Regions from separate parts of the Bacillus sp. LQ16 genome, predicted to be linked through region 2. Evidence: riboswitches for the same ligand, from Rfam matches in the RefSeq annotation. Region 2 holds a riboswitch; the other holds the start of a gene.
The links. A riboswitch is a leader RNA that binds a small molecule or an ion and turns the genes downstream of it on or off. The one in region 2 is predicted to bind lysine.

Region 1: another riboswitch for lysine. It lies ahead of AC3EMB_RS15020 (amino acid permease); the one in region 2 lies ahead of AC3EMB_RS04610 (amino acid permease).

The regions. Positions count from the first base shown of each region.
Region 1 is NZ_CM173491.1:2,982,059-2,990,159, forward strand. It holds gene AC3EMB_RS15005 (VOC family protein) at 1-662, opposite strand, end outside; gene AC3EMB_RS15010 (sulfite exporter TauE/SafE family protein) at 868-1,770, shown strand; gene AC3EMB_RS15015 (GNAT family N-acetyltransferase) at 1,807-2,256, opposite strand; lysine riboswitch at 2,641-2,834, shown strand; gene AC3EMB_RS15020 (amino acid permease) at 2,947-4,413, shown strand; gene AC3EMB_RS15025 (iron-sulfur cluster biosynthesis family protein) at 4,527-4,832, shown strand; gene AC3EMB_RS15030 (DNA alkylation repair protein) at 4,866-5,636, shown strand; gene AC3EMB_RS15035 (hypothetical protein) at 5,751-6,557, opposite strand; gene AC3EMB_RS15040 (HAMP domain-containing sensor histidine kinase) at 6,607-7,842, opposite strand; gene AC3EMB_RS15045 (response regulator transcription factor) at 7,851-8,101, opposite strand, start outside.
Region 2 is NZ_CM173491.1:904,813-912,913, forward strand. It holds gene AC3EMB_RS04605 (ABC transporter permease) at 1-977, opposite strand, end outside; gene AC3EMB_RS04610 (amino acid permease) at 1,038-2,462, opposite strand; lysine riboswitch at 2,609-2,790, opposite strand; partial or broken gene AC3EMB_RS04615 (glutamate racemase) at 2,890-3,138, shown strand; gene AC3EMB_RS04620 (DUF3626 domain-containing protein) at 3,251-4,336, shown strand; gene gapN (NADP-dependent glyceraldehyde-3-phosphate dehydrogenase) at 4,415-5,854, opposite strand; gene AC3EMB_RS04630 (ABC transporter ATP-binding protein) at 6,468-8,101, shown strand, end outside.

The DNA of each region.
Region 1 (8,101 bases), 2.1 Mb from region 2:
ACATGAATATCTCCAAACACTACACTTTGACACTCAGCATTCCATTTTTCATTTTTCACAACTGAGCTTGTAGATAGTCCCATTACTTCTTTCCATTTCCGCACCGTTTCTCGAACGTTTTTCACTGCATAATGGATCGTTTCAATTTGTTGTACTTTGTTTTTATGTTCCGTAATCGTTCCAATGTTACGTAAATCATTTCTTCTTTCTTCGTCCGTTTCATTCCACTGTATAAAGAAAGGTAATTTCAGTCCGTTCTCTTCTTGCTTAACAAATAACATTTTCCATTCTAAAAGCCGGCCATCTTTTCTCATGCGTTTCCCTTCAAATGGCCCTATCGTATGTAAGCCGTGCTTCTTAAAGTTAACTACTAGCTCCTCAATTGCATCTGTTCGGATTGCGATTTGTAGCATTCCTTCTCCATTTTGTAGTTTCACCACTGTTTCTTGTACTAATGGATTTTCTGCTTCTTTCGCTTTTTCTTCATGTTGAACTGCTAAAAATTCTATATATGATAAGTCAAAATAACTTAAACTATTCCAAGTACCCCAGTTCGTATGCTCTCCGCCTAGTGCGGTATGAAATCCAAGTTCCTGCATTTGTTTTGCCGCTTCCTCCGGTGTACCATGAACTGTGTGAACGAGATGATCAAATCGTAACATGTCTTTCTCCCCTTTCTCTCCATCCTTTTATTGTATATTTTATTTTTCTTTCATTCAATTCAAAAACTTTAAAACCTAGTTGATTTATACGATTAATATGTATTATAATGAAACAAATTTAATTATTGCTGATTGGAAAAACCAAAGGCACTTTTCTCATACGGGAAAAGTGTCTTTTTCATTTATTATTACAGGGGGATTATTTATGCAGAAATTAATTGTCTTTGCTATTATCGGATTTTTCGCTCAATTGATCGATGGAGCACTTGGAATGGCGTATGGGGTAACGTCTACTTCACTATTATTAATGTTTGGTATTGCACCGGCTGTAGCTTCCGCGTCCGTTCATTTAGCTGAAGTGGTTACAACTGCAGCTTCTGGCGCATCTCATATCAAATTTGGAAACGTTGATAAATATACCGTTTCTAGACTTACATTACCTGGGGCAATCGGCGCATTTGTTGGGGCATGTTTTTTAAGTAATTTGCCTGGCGATGTAATCAAACCGTACATTTCCGTATTTTTATTTACTTTAGGGGTTTATATTTTATTACGATTCATCATTCAAAAACAAATTGTCACTTCAAATAAGCGTATGTCTGCAAAACAACTTGTGCCGCTTGGTTTATTCGCTGGATTCGTTGATTCAACTGGTGGCGGTGGTTGGGGGCCGATTACGACGCCTGTTCTTCTAGCAAGAGGAAATGAAGCTAGAAAAGTTATTGGATCTGTAGATACGAGTGAATTTCCTGTTTCACTTGCTGCAACAATTGGCTTCTTCATCTCACTTGGCTGGGAACAAGTAAGCTGGGTTTGGGTATTTGCGTTAATGCTTGGCGGTATTGTCGCAGCTCCAATTGCTGCATGGTTAGTTCGTATCGTTCCAGCACATTTACTTGGGGTATTAGTTGGCGGTCTTATTATCTTTACGAATATACGTACACTGCTTACTACATTTAAAGTGGATCCAACTATTATTTCACTTTCTTACGTTGCAGTTGGTCTTGTCGTTATTATTTCTATTTTCATTGCTGTTCGAAATCATTCCAATCGTCCTAACGCATCAACCGCTGAGTATCCAAATGATCAGAAGCAAATGCTACCATAACTATAAGAAATACCGCCCAATTTAGAGCGGTATTTTTTATTTTTCTATTTTCCAATTAATCATCGTTTCTGTAGCATTTACTCTCTTCATATGTAACTTTTCTAAAACACGAATCGAACTATAATTATCTAGAAGTGTCTCTGCAATTATTGTTTCTACCTCTCCTGTTTTGAAAGCCCAATCGATTAGTTCTCTTACAGCTTCTGTTGCATAGCCCTTATTCCAATATTTCTCAATAAATCCATAGCCAATTTCCACTGTTTGATTCTCGTTTGGTCCACCTTTAAATCCAATATCACCTAAAACGCTATCATCTTCTTTCCGAAGAACATACCACGCCCCCCATGGTAATAAAGCCACATCTTGTTTTACATTCTTTACATGCCCTACAATATGCGGACCGCTATTGTATCCTTGCTCGTTAGCAATTTGAATTCTCTCTTCTGTACACGGCACTATATAGAGCCTTTCTGTTTCTAATTTCATATTGATTTCCCCTTTTCAATTAAACAATACCTCAATTTTACTAAAAATAAAAAGAATATTCATCCTATTCGTTAAATTTATACTTATTCTTTGAAACGAATTTAAGGAATAATCCTCTTTTGATAGTTATGTCGAATTATATTTTTCTGAATTTTCTTTTAATTTAGAGGGTTTTTCAATATTTTTTGCGAAACATTTGTATAACAATTTTTTCTTTGCTTATTGCTACATAATAGTAGGTTCGGGTGGAGTTTTGCAAGCGTTTCCTATACAATAACCGATATTTTTTGACTTTTCCTAACAAAATATCTTGCAATATATTCAGAAAGTCATTACAATTGCCATATATTAAAAATCTTAGCAATATATAAATCCTCATCAATCCGATGAGGTAGAGGTTGCGACTTTTAATAGTAAAACGGACGAGACACAGAGAATGTCAGCTGACTCCGTTTGAAAGGAAAAGTTGCCGAAGTTTATATTTCTTCTCTGGAAATATGAGCTGGGGCTGTCTCCGAAAGGAACAGAACTGTCACGTTTACAAAATTACCGTGTAAACGTGGGGTGCTATCTTAACGGAAGGGTATGATGGGGTGGTTATTTGTGAAACGTTCCGCCAAATTCCTTTGGCGGTTTTTTGTATTTTTCTCCCCCGCTCCTTCCTAACCTACAAGAAAAGGAGTGTTGAACATGAATAGCGCAACAAATCAATCTACCTCTAAAACGCAAACTACACAAGGACAAGGTGAATTAAAACGCGGATTAAAATCTCGTCACCTTACGATGATTTCTCTCGGTGGTACAATTGGTACCGGACTATTTCTTGCCAGCGGTGGTGTCATCCATACAGCTGGACCTGGTGGCGCATTAATTGCATACGCCGCAATTGGAATTATGGTTTATTTTTTAATGACAAGCTTAGCTGAACTTGCAGCTTACATGCCTGTTACTGGATCTTTTAGCACGTATGCAACAAAATTTGTTGATCCATCACTTGGCTTTGCACTTGGATGGAACTATTGGTATAACTGGGCAATTACGATTGCTGCTGAACTTGCAGCCGTAACATTAATTATGAAATTTTGGTTCCCAGATACCCCTTCTCTTATTTGGAGCGGATTATGTTTAGCTATTATTTTCCTTTTAAACTATTTATCTGTTAAAGGGTTTGGTGAATCTGAATATTGGTTCGCACTTATTAAAGTAGTTACGATTATTATCTTTTTAATTGTTGGTTTCATGATGATTTTTGGAATTATGGGCGGTGAAACGGTTGGATTTAAAAACTTCACTGTTGCAGATGCACCATTTAACGGCGGTATCATGGCAATTATCGGTGTGTTTATGGCAGCTGGTTTCTCATTCCAAGGTACTGAACTATTAGGAGTAGCTGCTGGTGAAACGTCTGATCCAGAACGTAATATCCCAAAAGCAATTCGTTCAATCTTTTGGCGTATTCTTTTATTCTATATCCTTGCGATTCTCGTTATCGGTTTATTAATTCCTTATACAACTGAAAGCCTTGCTGCAAGTGATGTTACAGTAAGTCCGTTTACACTTATTTTTGAAAAAGCGGGCGTTGCCTTTGCTGCTTCTGTTATGAACGCTGTTATTTTAACTGCTGTACTATCTGCTGGTAACTCTGGTATGTATGCATCAACTCGTATGCTTTGGGATTTAGCACGCCAAGGAAAAGCACCAAAGTTTCTTGGTAAATTAGATAGCCGCGGTGTACCTGTTAACGCGTTAATCGTAACGTCAATTGTTGGTAGTATTGCTTTCATTGCTTCTTTATTCGGTGATGGTGTTGTATACATTTGGTTATTAAACGCATCCGGAATGTCTGGTTTTATCGCATGGGTTGGAATTGCAATTAGTCATTACCGTTTCCGTAAAGCATATATCGCACAAGGAAAAGATTTAAATGACTTACCATATAGAGCAAAATGGTTCCCATTCGGTCCAATCTTCGCATTTACACTTTGTATCATCGTAATTTTAGGACAAAACTACGGCGCATTTATGGGTGAAGCAATTGATTGGAACGGTGTACTCGTTTCTTACATCGGTTTACCACTCTTCTTAGTACTATGGTTAGGTTATAAATTTACGAAAAAAACAAAAGTGATTCCACTTGATAAATGTGAACTAAAATAAAGTGAAACGAGCAAACAAATTTGTTTGCTCGTTTTTTGTTGCAAACCTCTTTACTTCCCTATTGCTCCTGTTTTTGCAATAATAAAGGAAATATAAATAAAGGTTGGGATACAATGAACATCCGCATTACTGATGAAGCAAAAGCAGCTATACATAGATTAGAACTTGAAGATAAAAAAATCGTTCGCATTAGAGGAACAATGACGAACTCTTGTAGTATTTTCGTTGATGTCGATTTAATTTGGGATACATATAACGCAGATGATGTTGTATATGAAGATGCAGAGCTTATCGTACAAATGGATTCATTCACGAAAGACTACACTGGTGATACGGTGAAACTTGATTATAAGACGACAGGTTTTAGTGTTACGACTCCGAGTGAGACTTTGGTTTATGGATTGTCGATTAAAAAATAAAAATTGTTTTCATTTGACCACCGAGGTGAAAAAATGGGTAAATATGTTCCGTTAAAATTTTTATTTAATGAAGAATTAGCAGAAAAAATAGCTGATTCTATTTGTAAACACGATCCTTGTTTCTCTAAAAGCATCTTTGTAGATTCTGTAGCTTGTAAAGTTGAAAATTTAGAGTTAAAACAGCGTATTGAAGTAATTGCAGATGAATTACACAATGCTTTACAAAAAGATTTTAATGCCGCAATACATATATTACTGAAAACATTAGGACCAGAAAATACAACAGAAGTAGGCACATTTACAAATGGATATATGTACATGCCTGTTGCAAAATACGTTGAAAAATATGGGCTTAACGATTTTAAAATCTCGTTTAATGCAATGTATGAAATAACGAAAAGGAATACTGCTGAATATGCCATTCGGCCCTTTCTTGAAACATACCATGAAGATACACTAAACATATTACAACAGTGGATTCATGACGAAAACAGCCACATTAGGAGATTAGTTTCTGAAGGTACAAGACCAAGGCTTCCTTGGGCTAAAAAAATAGAAGCTCTAAAAGGTGATTTTAAGTACAATTTACAACTTCTTGAACCATTAATGAATGACCCTTCTAAATATGTTCAAAAATCTGTAGCCAATCATATTAACGATATTACGAAAGAAGATAAAGAACTCGTTTTTCAGTGGTTACAGCAATTACGTGATAAACAGCATCCTATTAATCCTTGGATTATAAAACATGGGTTAAGAACAGTTATTAAAAATGGTACTTTACCAAAAGATTTTTGTTTTTGAGTATATTAAACAAAAACGCTATCTTTTCCTATGATTCTAGAAAAAGAATAGCGTTTTTTTACTCGTCCAGTATTTAGTAGGTATAACTTTTTATATTTCAAAAGACTTTTCTCTCTAAAAATATTTTTCATACAAATTTTCACATTCTAAAAAATCTATAAATTTCTTATAATGTGTCACTGTTCTTTCTAAAGCAATCATTAAAACAAAAATAAAATAAATTGCTTGGATTCCATTCATATAATTAAAGAGTGATTCAAATATATATACAATACTTGCAATCATAGAACAAAACCATAAATAAAACTTCATTTTCAGCTTTTTAATTTTTTGCTTAGTTGTCTTACAATACTGGCCATGAACTCTTATAAACAAATAAATTGCTGTATGTAAAATAATAATTGAAAATTGAAAACTTCGATTGTCCTCCGAACTAAATTCAGAAAAATCTATTTCTAATGAATGTAATACTATCCAAATAGAAAATAAAGATAGCAGAAATACATATAAAAAACCAATTAATAATTCAAAAATAAAGAGCCAAGGTTTATTTATGATTGAGTAAAATGGATTTAGATATTTTATGGTTAATAAAAATTTTCTCACTAAATCAGTTATAATAATTGATGTATTAGTTATATTCATATAGAAAAGTAATGTTATTGGAACTAATAACATTATAGTGATGCCCCAAACAGTAATCTTAATGCCTGATAAAAAGAAAACAGCTCCATAAATTATAACTGAAAAAATAAAAGTTGATACTGGAACAAACATTAAAAATGTAAAAGTTCTTATTAAGATTAAATCCCCTAAAAAATCTTTTATTATGGAAACGTGTATTTTTTCCTCCTTGTATTTTTTCACAGTATCAACTATTTCTTTCTCAGATAAAAGAAAACACTTCAATCTATTAAACATAAAAAAACCCCTTTATATTAAAAAGATTAAAATATATACCAAACTGTTATTAAAATTTCATAAAAATAATTGTAAATTTTGTATAAGCATTTTTTTCACTTTCAACTGTAATTAAGGCGTGATGTGCCTCTATAATAGCTTTGACAAGTGCCAATCCAATTCCGGTCGATCCGTGCTTTTTAGAACTACTTGATTTATAGAATCGTTCAAAAATATGAGGTAATTCTTCAGCTGAAATTCCCTCTCCAAAGTCTTGGATTACTAGTTCTGTATAGGTTGGAGAATTTTTGGCCTGAATCATTATTTTACCACCGGGTTTAGAATGTTCGATTGCATTCTTCAACAGGTTTAACAAAGCTTCCTGCATCCATAATTTGTCGTGAATAACGACTATTTCTCTAGGTGCATTCCAATCAATCAAAATATTTTTATCACTTATCATGCTTTGCAAGCGATTTAGTACTTCCTCAGTCGTATCTACTAAATTCCCTGGCTCTTTATCAAACGAAATCGCTTTTGCATCAATTTTTGCTACTTTTAACAAATTCTGAATTAAGACATTCATTCTAGAAATCTGAATATCATTATTTTGTAGTAATTGAGCTTGTTGCTCTCGGGATAGTTTCTCATTTAACAACATTTCATTATAGATAGAAATAGTTGAAAGCGGCGTTTTTAACTGATGAGATATATCCTGCAACATTTCTCCTAAAAACCGTTTCTCTTCAAGCAAATCATGCATATTTTTTCTAATGATATCCCTCATTGAACGAAATGAAATCGCCAGTTTCGCGAAATCCCCCTCTTTATTTTCATTGATGACAACCGAGTAATCTCCCTCGATTATCTTTTTTGCAGCTCTAGTAAGCTGGCTAATCTTATTGAAAATAATTTTTTGTTGCATGTAGTTTGCAACAAAAAGTAAAAATCCAAAAGCAATCAATCCCCACATCATAAATTGATTGTGATTAATAATTAGATTATTTAAGTGAGGAAAAAATTTTGAATCCAAGTCTTCATATAATCCATATTGCTTTAGGATCTCTGTCCCTTTTTCCTGATATTTACTTGAGTGAGACGAATGACTTGATAAGACTTTCATAATTTCCGCTTCATTTTCTGGATTCTGCTCTACCAACCTAGCTGTAATTTCCCCCCATGTTGCAATAGAGTCTCTTTTCAAATGATCATAAAATAATTGTTGAATAATAAATTGGTAAATCACAAATATAGATAAAAGGACGGCTAGTATCGTCATATAACTTTTTAACTCGGTATTTTTCATTATCTTGCTCACCCAATCACGTCCTTGCTCCAACGATAACCATATCCTCTTTCGGTAACGATAAACTGTGGTTTTTGAGGATTGTCTTCAACTTTAGCTCTTAAACGCTTTATGTATACAGATAACGTGTTTTCATCAAAAAAAACATTTTCTCCTTCTGTTATTTGTTGTAGGAGTTCATCTCTTTTTAATGCTTTGTGAGAATTCTTCATGAAATTCAATAGCAGCTTGTATTCTAAATTCGTCAATGTAATACTTT
Region 2 (8,101 bases):
CCTGAAAAATATTTCCACAGTGAACGGAGCTGCATAGAAATCATATATAGAACGATGTAAGCGATAGCGCCTTTTACGTATATATTTGGTATGAAATATAAGGCGAAAGCACCGATCAATCCTAAGCGAATATATATACCGAAATAATCATTCCCACGTAAAAATGCTAATGTATGTAAATAGAAGAAAGTTGCTCTTTTTTTATGTAATAAAGGTTCAATCCAATTTGTAAGCCATTTTCTTTTATTTACTTGTTTGTTCAGTTGCGGAACATCAGTGAAGATGCTAGCGAATTGATAAAAACGAACGTTCATTTTTTCTTCTTGCTCGATTATGTAATCCCACGGTATTCGTTTTGTAGGCTGTTTTTTCGTATATAGAAGTAGGAAAGCAAGTAGTAAGAGTAATCCGCCTAATATGAGAACATTTGCGGAATAAAACAGCATGTAAATGATTAAGGCGTTACAAGTAATACGGATGATTAGCCATATATTTTTTTCGTGACTATCACGCCACATCCAATGTATGTACATGTTCCAAGCTTTCGTAATCATTAACACGATAAAGATTGTACACAAAAAAGGTACAGTTAATTGCAATGATTGCAGTGCAAGTGGTACGAGAATAAGGAACGTAAATAATAATGGAAAAAGCTGAATGATGTAATTGTATAGAAGAGATTTTTTGAAATAGGATGTTAGTTTCTCTTCTAATGCAAGCAAATAGACAGCATCAGGTTTTTGAATAAATGTACGGATAGGGCATCTCGTTATAATGAATGTAAGTACAATCGTTATAATTATTAAAGATATTCCTTTAGAAGGAGATGCTTTTAGAAACTGAGCATAATAATATGCACCAACGCATGAAATAAAGATAAAGCTATATAGTAAACCGTTAATCATACGTGCAAAGTATGTAATGATATTTTGAATATGTTGTTGGAAGCGACTGCTCCATAGCGATTCGATTGACATGTTTTTCACCTCTTTGTTCTATTATATATGTTTTACAAAAGAAAAAACGAGCAAATTGCGTTATGCAACTTGCCCGTTTTTCTTTTCGTTATTTTTTTTCTGATCACGATTCATTAATGGATAGAAAGCAAATCCAATTACGAATAAACCAATTCCGAGAAGGAACGTTTTTATATCGGATGCGCCGGTTTTAATAACCCATAGTGCGTAGCAAAGTGCGATAACTGCGACTATGCCATCTGTAATTCTTGCCCGCATTTCATTTTTATATGTTTCACCAGTTGCGACTAGTTTTAACTGGAAGATTGGTGAAACGAGATATGGAATGAGGTAGGCCAGTGTCGATACGGTAATAACGAATGTATAAGCTTCCGCAATGGTTCCTGATAATGTTGAGAATAGGAATACTTGCGACATAATGTTTGTTAATCGTAATGAGTAAATTGGACTTCCTTTTTTATTTGTTTTCGTGAAGAAGGAAGGGAAGAAACCTTCTTTTGCTGCTTGATAAGGTACTTCTGAGCTTAATAAAATCCAGCCTAAGATAGAACCGAACAGGGAAGTAAGAGCAAGTAATGCCATCAGTTTCCCGCCGCCATGACCCATTGCAGCGTTTAATGCATCTGCTAATGGACGTTCAGAAGCTTGTAATTTATCAACGTGAAGTACACCCATTGTTAAAATTGTAATTCCTAAGTAAATTGCAACTGTAATAAGTAATCCCGCAACTGTTGCACGTTTTACCGTTTTTGGAGAAACAGCACGGTTTGATAAAAGAACGGCTGATTCAATTCCGATAAACGCCCAAAGCGTTGTAAGAGCAGCTAAATTTACTTGTGAAAGAAGACCGTGTGATGCACCTGATTTATCAATCATCGGTGTGTACCATTGTCCAAATTTAGAAGCTTCGAATGCAAATAACGTAACGACGATGAATAAAAGGAATCCAGTTACTTTCGTTGTTGTTGCTAAGAAGTTTAGTTTTCCAGCTCCGCTTACACCATTTGTTAATATAATATGAGTTCCCCAAAGTAAGATGGAACAAATCGTAAATGTAATTAGTTTTCCGACTTCTATGTTAAAAGAACCGATTGAAAATAGTAGTCGCGTATCTTTCATAATTGGGAAGAAGAGTGATAAATATCCCGCAAATGATGTAATGATGGCAACGTTACTTGCCCAGTTTGCAACCCAATATCCCCATACCATACTGAAACCTGCCATTTTTTTCTTTTTTGGTGTTGAGAATAAAGCATATGCATGACTTTGTGGTCCTGTCGTTAAATCAGGACGACGAATTGCTAAATTACCGAAAACAAGAGCTAGCATTAAAACACCAAACCCTGTTGTTAACCAAGCTAAAGTGACACCGAGTGGGCTTGCTGTTTGTGCCAACGTACTTGGCACCATGAAAATACCAGCGCCAACCATGTTACCGACAACGAAAGCTGTTAGTACCCAAAAGCCCCATTTTTTTTGTTGCATAGAAAATACCTCCAAAGTTAGTATAACCAAGTCAAGCGAGGAGATATGTATGTCTTCTTAGTAGAGAAGAGAAGTCCCAAACAAAACAAAAAAAGCACGTAATCTGCCGCTACATGCTTTCTATCTTATAAGAAACCCACGACATACCTCTCGATAGCTCTCCACAAACGAAACGTTTGTGACAGTTCTGCACTTATTAAATGCAGACCCAGCAAGCGTGCATGGTGGACACGACTTACTTCGGCAACCATTCCTTTCTCATTCCTTCATCAATGCCACTACATCTCCTGAAATGATACTCTTAATGATTGCAACCTCTACCTCACCGAGATACGAATGAGGATTTAAATATTAAATTAACGTCTTTAAGAGTAACAAATGTATTTTTATACGTCAATGGATATAGTAATAATCAGATTATAGAGAAGAGTTTGTGATTAAAAGTAAGTTAAGAGAAGATGTAACGATTATTAGTTCTGCAGAAGAAACAGTGATAGAGTTAAGTACCATTTTACAGCACAAAGGAATTTTGTCTGACAATCTGAATCCGAAGCATCGTTTTTTTACAACGGGATCTGTTTTATCATTTGAACATATTGCTGAGCGATGGCTAGGATATCACATTTCTGTAGAATGTGTGGATTTACCCGTAAAGAATGCTCGTATCTGTAATTAGACTGTATTAAAGTACTTTTTGTTCAATAAATTAGGTTAGTTGCATAAGAAGGAAAAAATGCACTTTTAATTGAAAGGGTTAAGGTCATTTCAATTAAAGGGGAGATTGGATTATGGAATTATCAAGATCTCAATTATTTGCTTTAGAGTATATTTCAAAATATGCAGAGAACGAAAAACGTGGGGCTAAAGCAACAATTAATCATATACTTAACATGTGTAATATTACAGATGAAATATTTGAAGAAGCTGTCGCTAATTTAAAATCTCATGCAAGGATTGCTTTACACTTTCATCCAGACAGACTTGATTCGAGTATGAAAAGTGTTGCTGAAGCATTGTTTGAGCAAGGAGTATATAAAAGTCAATTTGAAACATTACTATCTAATGGAAGCGTATCTGCTTACCCTGGTGGTGAACGTGACCTTTGGGAAAAGAGAATATTTGGAGGGGCATATCAATTAGAAGGCGTAACGAATGATCAACGTCCAAAATACGGAGCGCTAAATTTAATGTTACATCCAGATGGGCCGGCTCCGCGTTTTGGATCCTGTTATTTTCTCTTATCTCCAAAAGTTTCTTCGCGCTCTACATATACGTATTTAGATTCACATCAAGATCCGAAAGAAAAGGGGACTTATGAGGAGTTTGATATGATTTTAGCTGCTCTTTTGGAAGAGGCATTCGTAAGAGATTTTGCAATTGGTGAAGGAAATTTGACTCCAACAATAATAATTAATCATTTATTGGCTAATCTGAAAAGGCCGTTTATAGATTTAGTAAGCAAAGAGCCAGCCCGTAATCTTAATCATTATATTGAAGCGCAGATTCATGGAGAGATTTCTCTTAAAGAAGACGTGGAGGTACTTATTGCAGATCCTTCATTTAAGGGTACGGATGTAGGAAGAGTTTTAGAAGAAATTTGCCTGAAGTATGCTATTGATTTGCATTGGCACATCGGTTTTGTACTTATGGTAGACGAAGTTCCGATGGATTTTAGAGGTTCAAAAATGCCATCTTTAGCAAGACGTATTGCACGGAATCATTGTATCGATGCAAATATAATTGGCTCTGCTGTAGTGGATTTGAAACGCAATCCATTATCTTGGAGTGATCGTGGAACTTATGAAGAAGTGCTTCAGGAATTAAAATTATTGTGGCATGTTTTAGTTCGATTTGGAAAACCAAATCAGAAGTAGAACGAAATACTCCGTTTTTGGAAGTATTTATATAGAAAAGAAGCTGATCTATTTATAGATCAGCTTCTTTTTATAAGATTAAACTAAGTTTAATACAGTTACTTTTTCACGTGTCATAGACTCAAGGCTCTTACGAATACCTTGTGCGCCCATACCTGAACCTTTTACACCGATGAATGGGAAGTGGTCAGGGCCGCGCTCTGTACGTCCGTTAATTTGAACAGAACCAGTTTCGATTTTGTTAGCAATTGCAAATGCTTTGTTAATGTCTTTTGTGAAGACACTTGCTTGCAGACCGAACTCTGATTTGTTAGCAATTTCAATTGCTTGCTCGTCTGAAGAAACACGGATGATTGGAAGGATTGGGCCGAATGGCTCTTCCCAAGCAACTTTCATCTCTTCTGTTACGTGATCGATTAATGTTGGGTAAATTAAGTTACGCTCACGTTTGTTACCGATAACGATTGTAGCACCTTTTTCTACAGCGTCGTCAACTAAACCTTGAACGAAGTCAGCAGACTTGTCGTCGATTAATGGAACGATTGTGCTATCTTGTTCTGGAGATCCAACTGATAGTTCAGCTACTTGTGCTTTTAATAAGCTAACAAGCTCGTCCGCTACGTTTTCGTGTACAAGTACACGTTTAATAGCTGTACAACGTTGACCAGAGTAAGAGAATGCACCGCTTACGATATGGTTTGCAGCATCTTGTAAGTCAGCATCTTCACGAACGATACCAGGATCTTTACCACCAAGTTCTAATACAAGTGGAATCATTGAAGCTTTTTTCGCTAAATGTTTACCTGTGTTTGTACCACCTGTGAACGATACCATATTGATGCCTTCGTGTTCTACTAAGTAGTCACCAATTACAGAACCGCGTCCTGTAGCTACGTTTACAAGACCTTTTGGAAGGCCAGCTTTGTGAAGTGCTTCAACCATTTTAATACCACTAATTGCACCTTGAGTTGCTGGTTTGAAAATAACAGCGTTACCCATAATTAATGCTGGTGCAAGTTTTGCAGCAGATAAGTTTACTGGGTAGTTAAATGGTGCGATTGCTAATACAACACCAAGTGGTGCGCGTTGGATAATCGCAAGCTTAGATTTTGTACCGCCCGGGAAGCTATCGCCCATCATGCTTTCTCCGTGCATATGTAAAGCTTCTTCGATCGTGTAACGAATGAAGTCAGCTGTACGAACAACTTCTTTCTTCGCATCTTTATATCCTTTACCGACTTCTTTCATAATGATATCGGCAATTTCATCCTGCATATTTACGAGCTCATCAGCCCATTTATATAAGTATTTTGCGCGATCCTGTAGGGAAGCTTCGGCCCATGATTTTTGAGCTTCTTTTGCAGATGCAATTGCTTCATCTACTTCTCCGCGAGTAATTGCTTGTACTTGTCCAATTACTTCGTGTAAGTATGGAGATGGAATTTCGATTGTTTCTCCTGAAGAGCTTTCTCTCCATTCTCCGTTTAAATAAAATTTGTACGTATTGCTAGTTGTCATGATTAGTCCTCCTAAAATAGCAACTTGTAAGAGTGAGTATAAGGTGATTGTAGGGGGTTTGATAACATTTTTCAAATGAAATGTTTGTGAAAACGATTTCTTATTCTTTTTTTATTTTGTATGCCCTTTCTTACAGAACATTCTTTTATTTCAAACTGGTTTATTATGTCATGAACCATTTTCATTTTCGTGCATTTTACTTTATGTGTAAAAAAATAATTGACAGAATACTCAATAAAGTTGTAAGATTATAAATGGAAAATAAATGAAGGGGGTGTGCGTAATGATTGTAATCGTAAATGTAATGAGCTTAGCTCTGTTAAATGGCAGAAAACATTTATATCATTACGCAACCCGTGCGGATATATAGGGCATCTTTGTCTTATAAAAAGCGTACGTTGCGTATATCGTAACGTACGCTTTTTATGCATTCCTGTGCATATCGTCAAGCGGCGGTATGCTTTTTTTTGTTTATTTTCCATATTCCTATATAAAACTTTGGAAGGTGGAAAAATGTGATGAGATTGTATGGGTTACGAAATGTAAATGTAATGGGTTTGGATAGTGGATAAAGAAATGAGAAGTAAACGAGAACGAGAAGGGAGAGGTTACATTGTTATCAGTATTACTAAAGTTAAAGTGGTTTTTTAAAGAGCACTGGAAGAGATATAGTATCGCCATTGGAGCTCTTTTAATTGTAAATATAGTTGAAGTGATTCCCCCGAAAGTGTTAGGGGTTACGATAGATAACATAAAAACAGGAACGTTATCAAACGAAGCTATTATGCAATCTATTCTTATTTTAATAGGGGTTACGATCGTTGGATATGGCCTCACTTTCGTATGGCAACATCAATTGTTTGGCGGTGCATTTGTACTGGAGAAAACGATGCGCTCTAAATTTATGGGGCATTTACTTAAGATGACGCCGACTTTTTATCAAAAAAATCGTACTGGCGACTTAATGGCGAGGGCAACGAATGATTTAAAAGCAATCGCTATGACAGCTGGTTTTGGTATATTAACGCTTGTAGATTCTAGTTTATACATGCTTACGATCGTTTTTATGATGGGATTTACAATTAGTTGGGAGCTTACATTTGCAGCGCTTATCCCGCTTCCAATTATGGCGTATGCGATGAATATATATGGAAAGAAATTGCATGAAAGATTTACCGTTGCGCAAGATGCGTTTGGTGATATGAACGATAAAGTGCTTGAATCAATCGCTGGTGTGCGCGTTATTCGTGCATACGTACAAGAGAATGCAGACGAGGAAAGATTTCATCATTTAGGAGATGACGTCTACGAAAAAAATATGAAGGTAGCGAGAATTGATGCATTATTCCAACCAACTGTGAAAATGCTTGTCGGTCTTAGTTATTTAATCGGCTTAGTGTACGGTGCATACCTTGTGTTCCAGTCAAAGGTGACGCTTGGTGAACTCGTTTCTTTTAACGTTTATTTAGGGATGATGATTTGGCCGATGTTTGCAATTGGTGAATTAATCAATGTTATGCAAAGAGGAAATGCTTCGCTTGACCGTGTGAATGAAACGTTAGCGTATGAACCAGATGTAAAGGATCCGAAACATCCAAAGCTTGTACAAGAGCCGGATTATATTCAGTTTGATGATGTGTCTTTCTCATATCCTTCATCAACTGAAGAAAATTTAAAAAAGGTTTCTTTCACATTAAAGCAAGGAGAAACGCTAGGGGTTGTCGGAAAAACAGGAAGCGGGAAAACGACGCTTGTACGTCAGCTTCTTCGCCAATATCCGCTTGGAGATGGAGATATTGCAGTTTCTGATGTGACATTAGATAAAATAACGAATGAAAATGTACTCGGGTGGATTGGCTATGTACCCCAGGAGCATATTTTGTTCTCAAAAACAGCGCGAGAAAATATTTTATTCGGAAATAGGGAAGCGACGGAAGAAGAACTAGAGAAAGCAATTGAAATTGCTGCGTTTAAAAAGGATTTAGAGTTTTTACCAGAAGGATTAGAAACGCTCGTTGGAGAGAAAGGTGTTTCTTTATCTGGAGGGCAAAAACAAAGGATCTCGATTGCAAGAGCTGTTATTCAAAATCCAGAAATTTTAATTTTGGATGATTCTTTATCAGCTGTAGATGCTCGTACGGAAGCAGCAATCATTGAAAATATAAGAACGGAAAGAAGCGGAAAGACGACGATTATTACGACGCATCGTTTATCTGCAGTGCAACATGCGGATTGGATTCTCGTTAT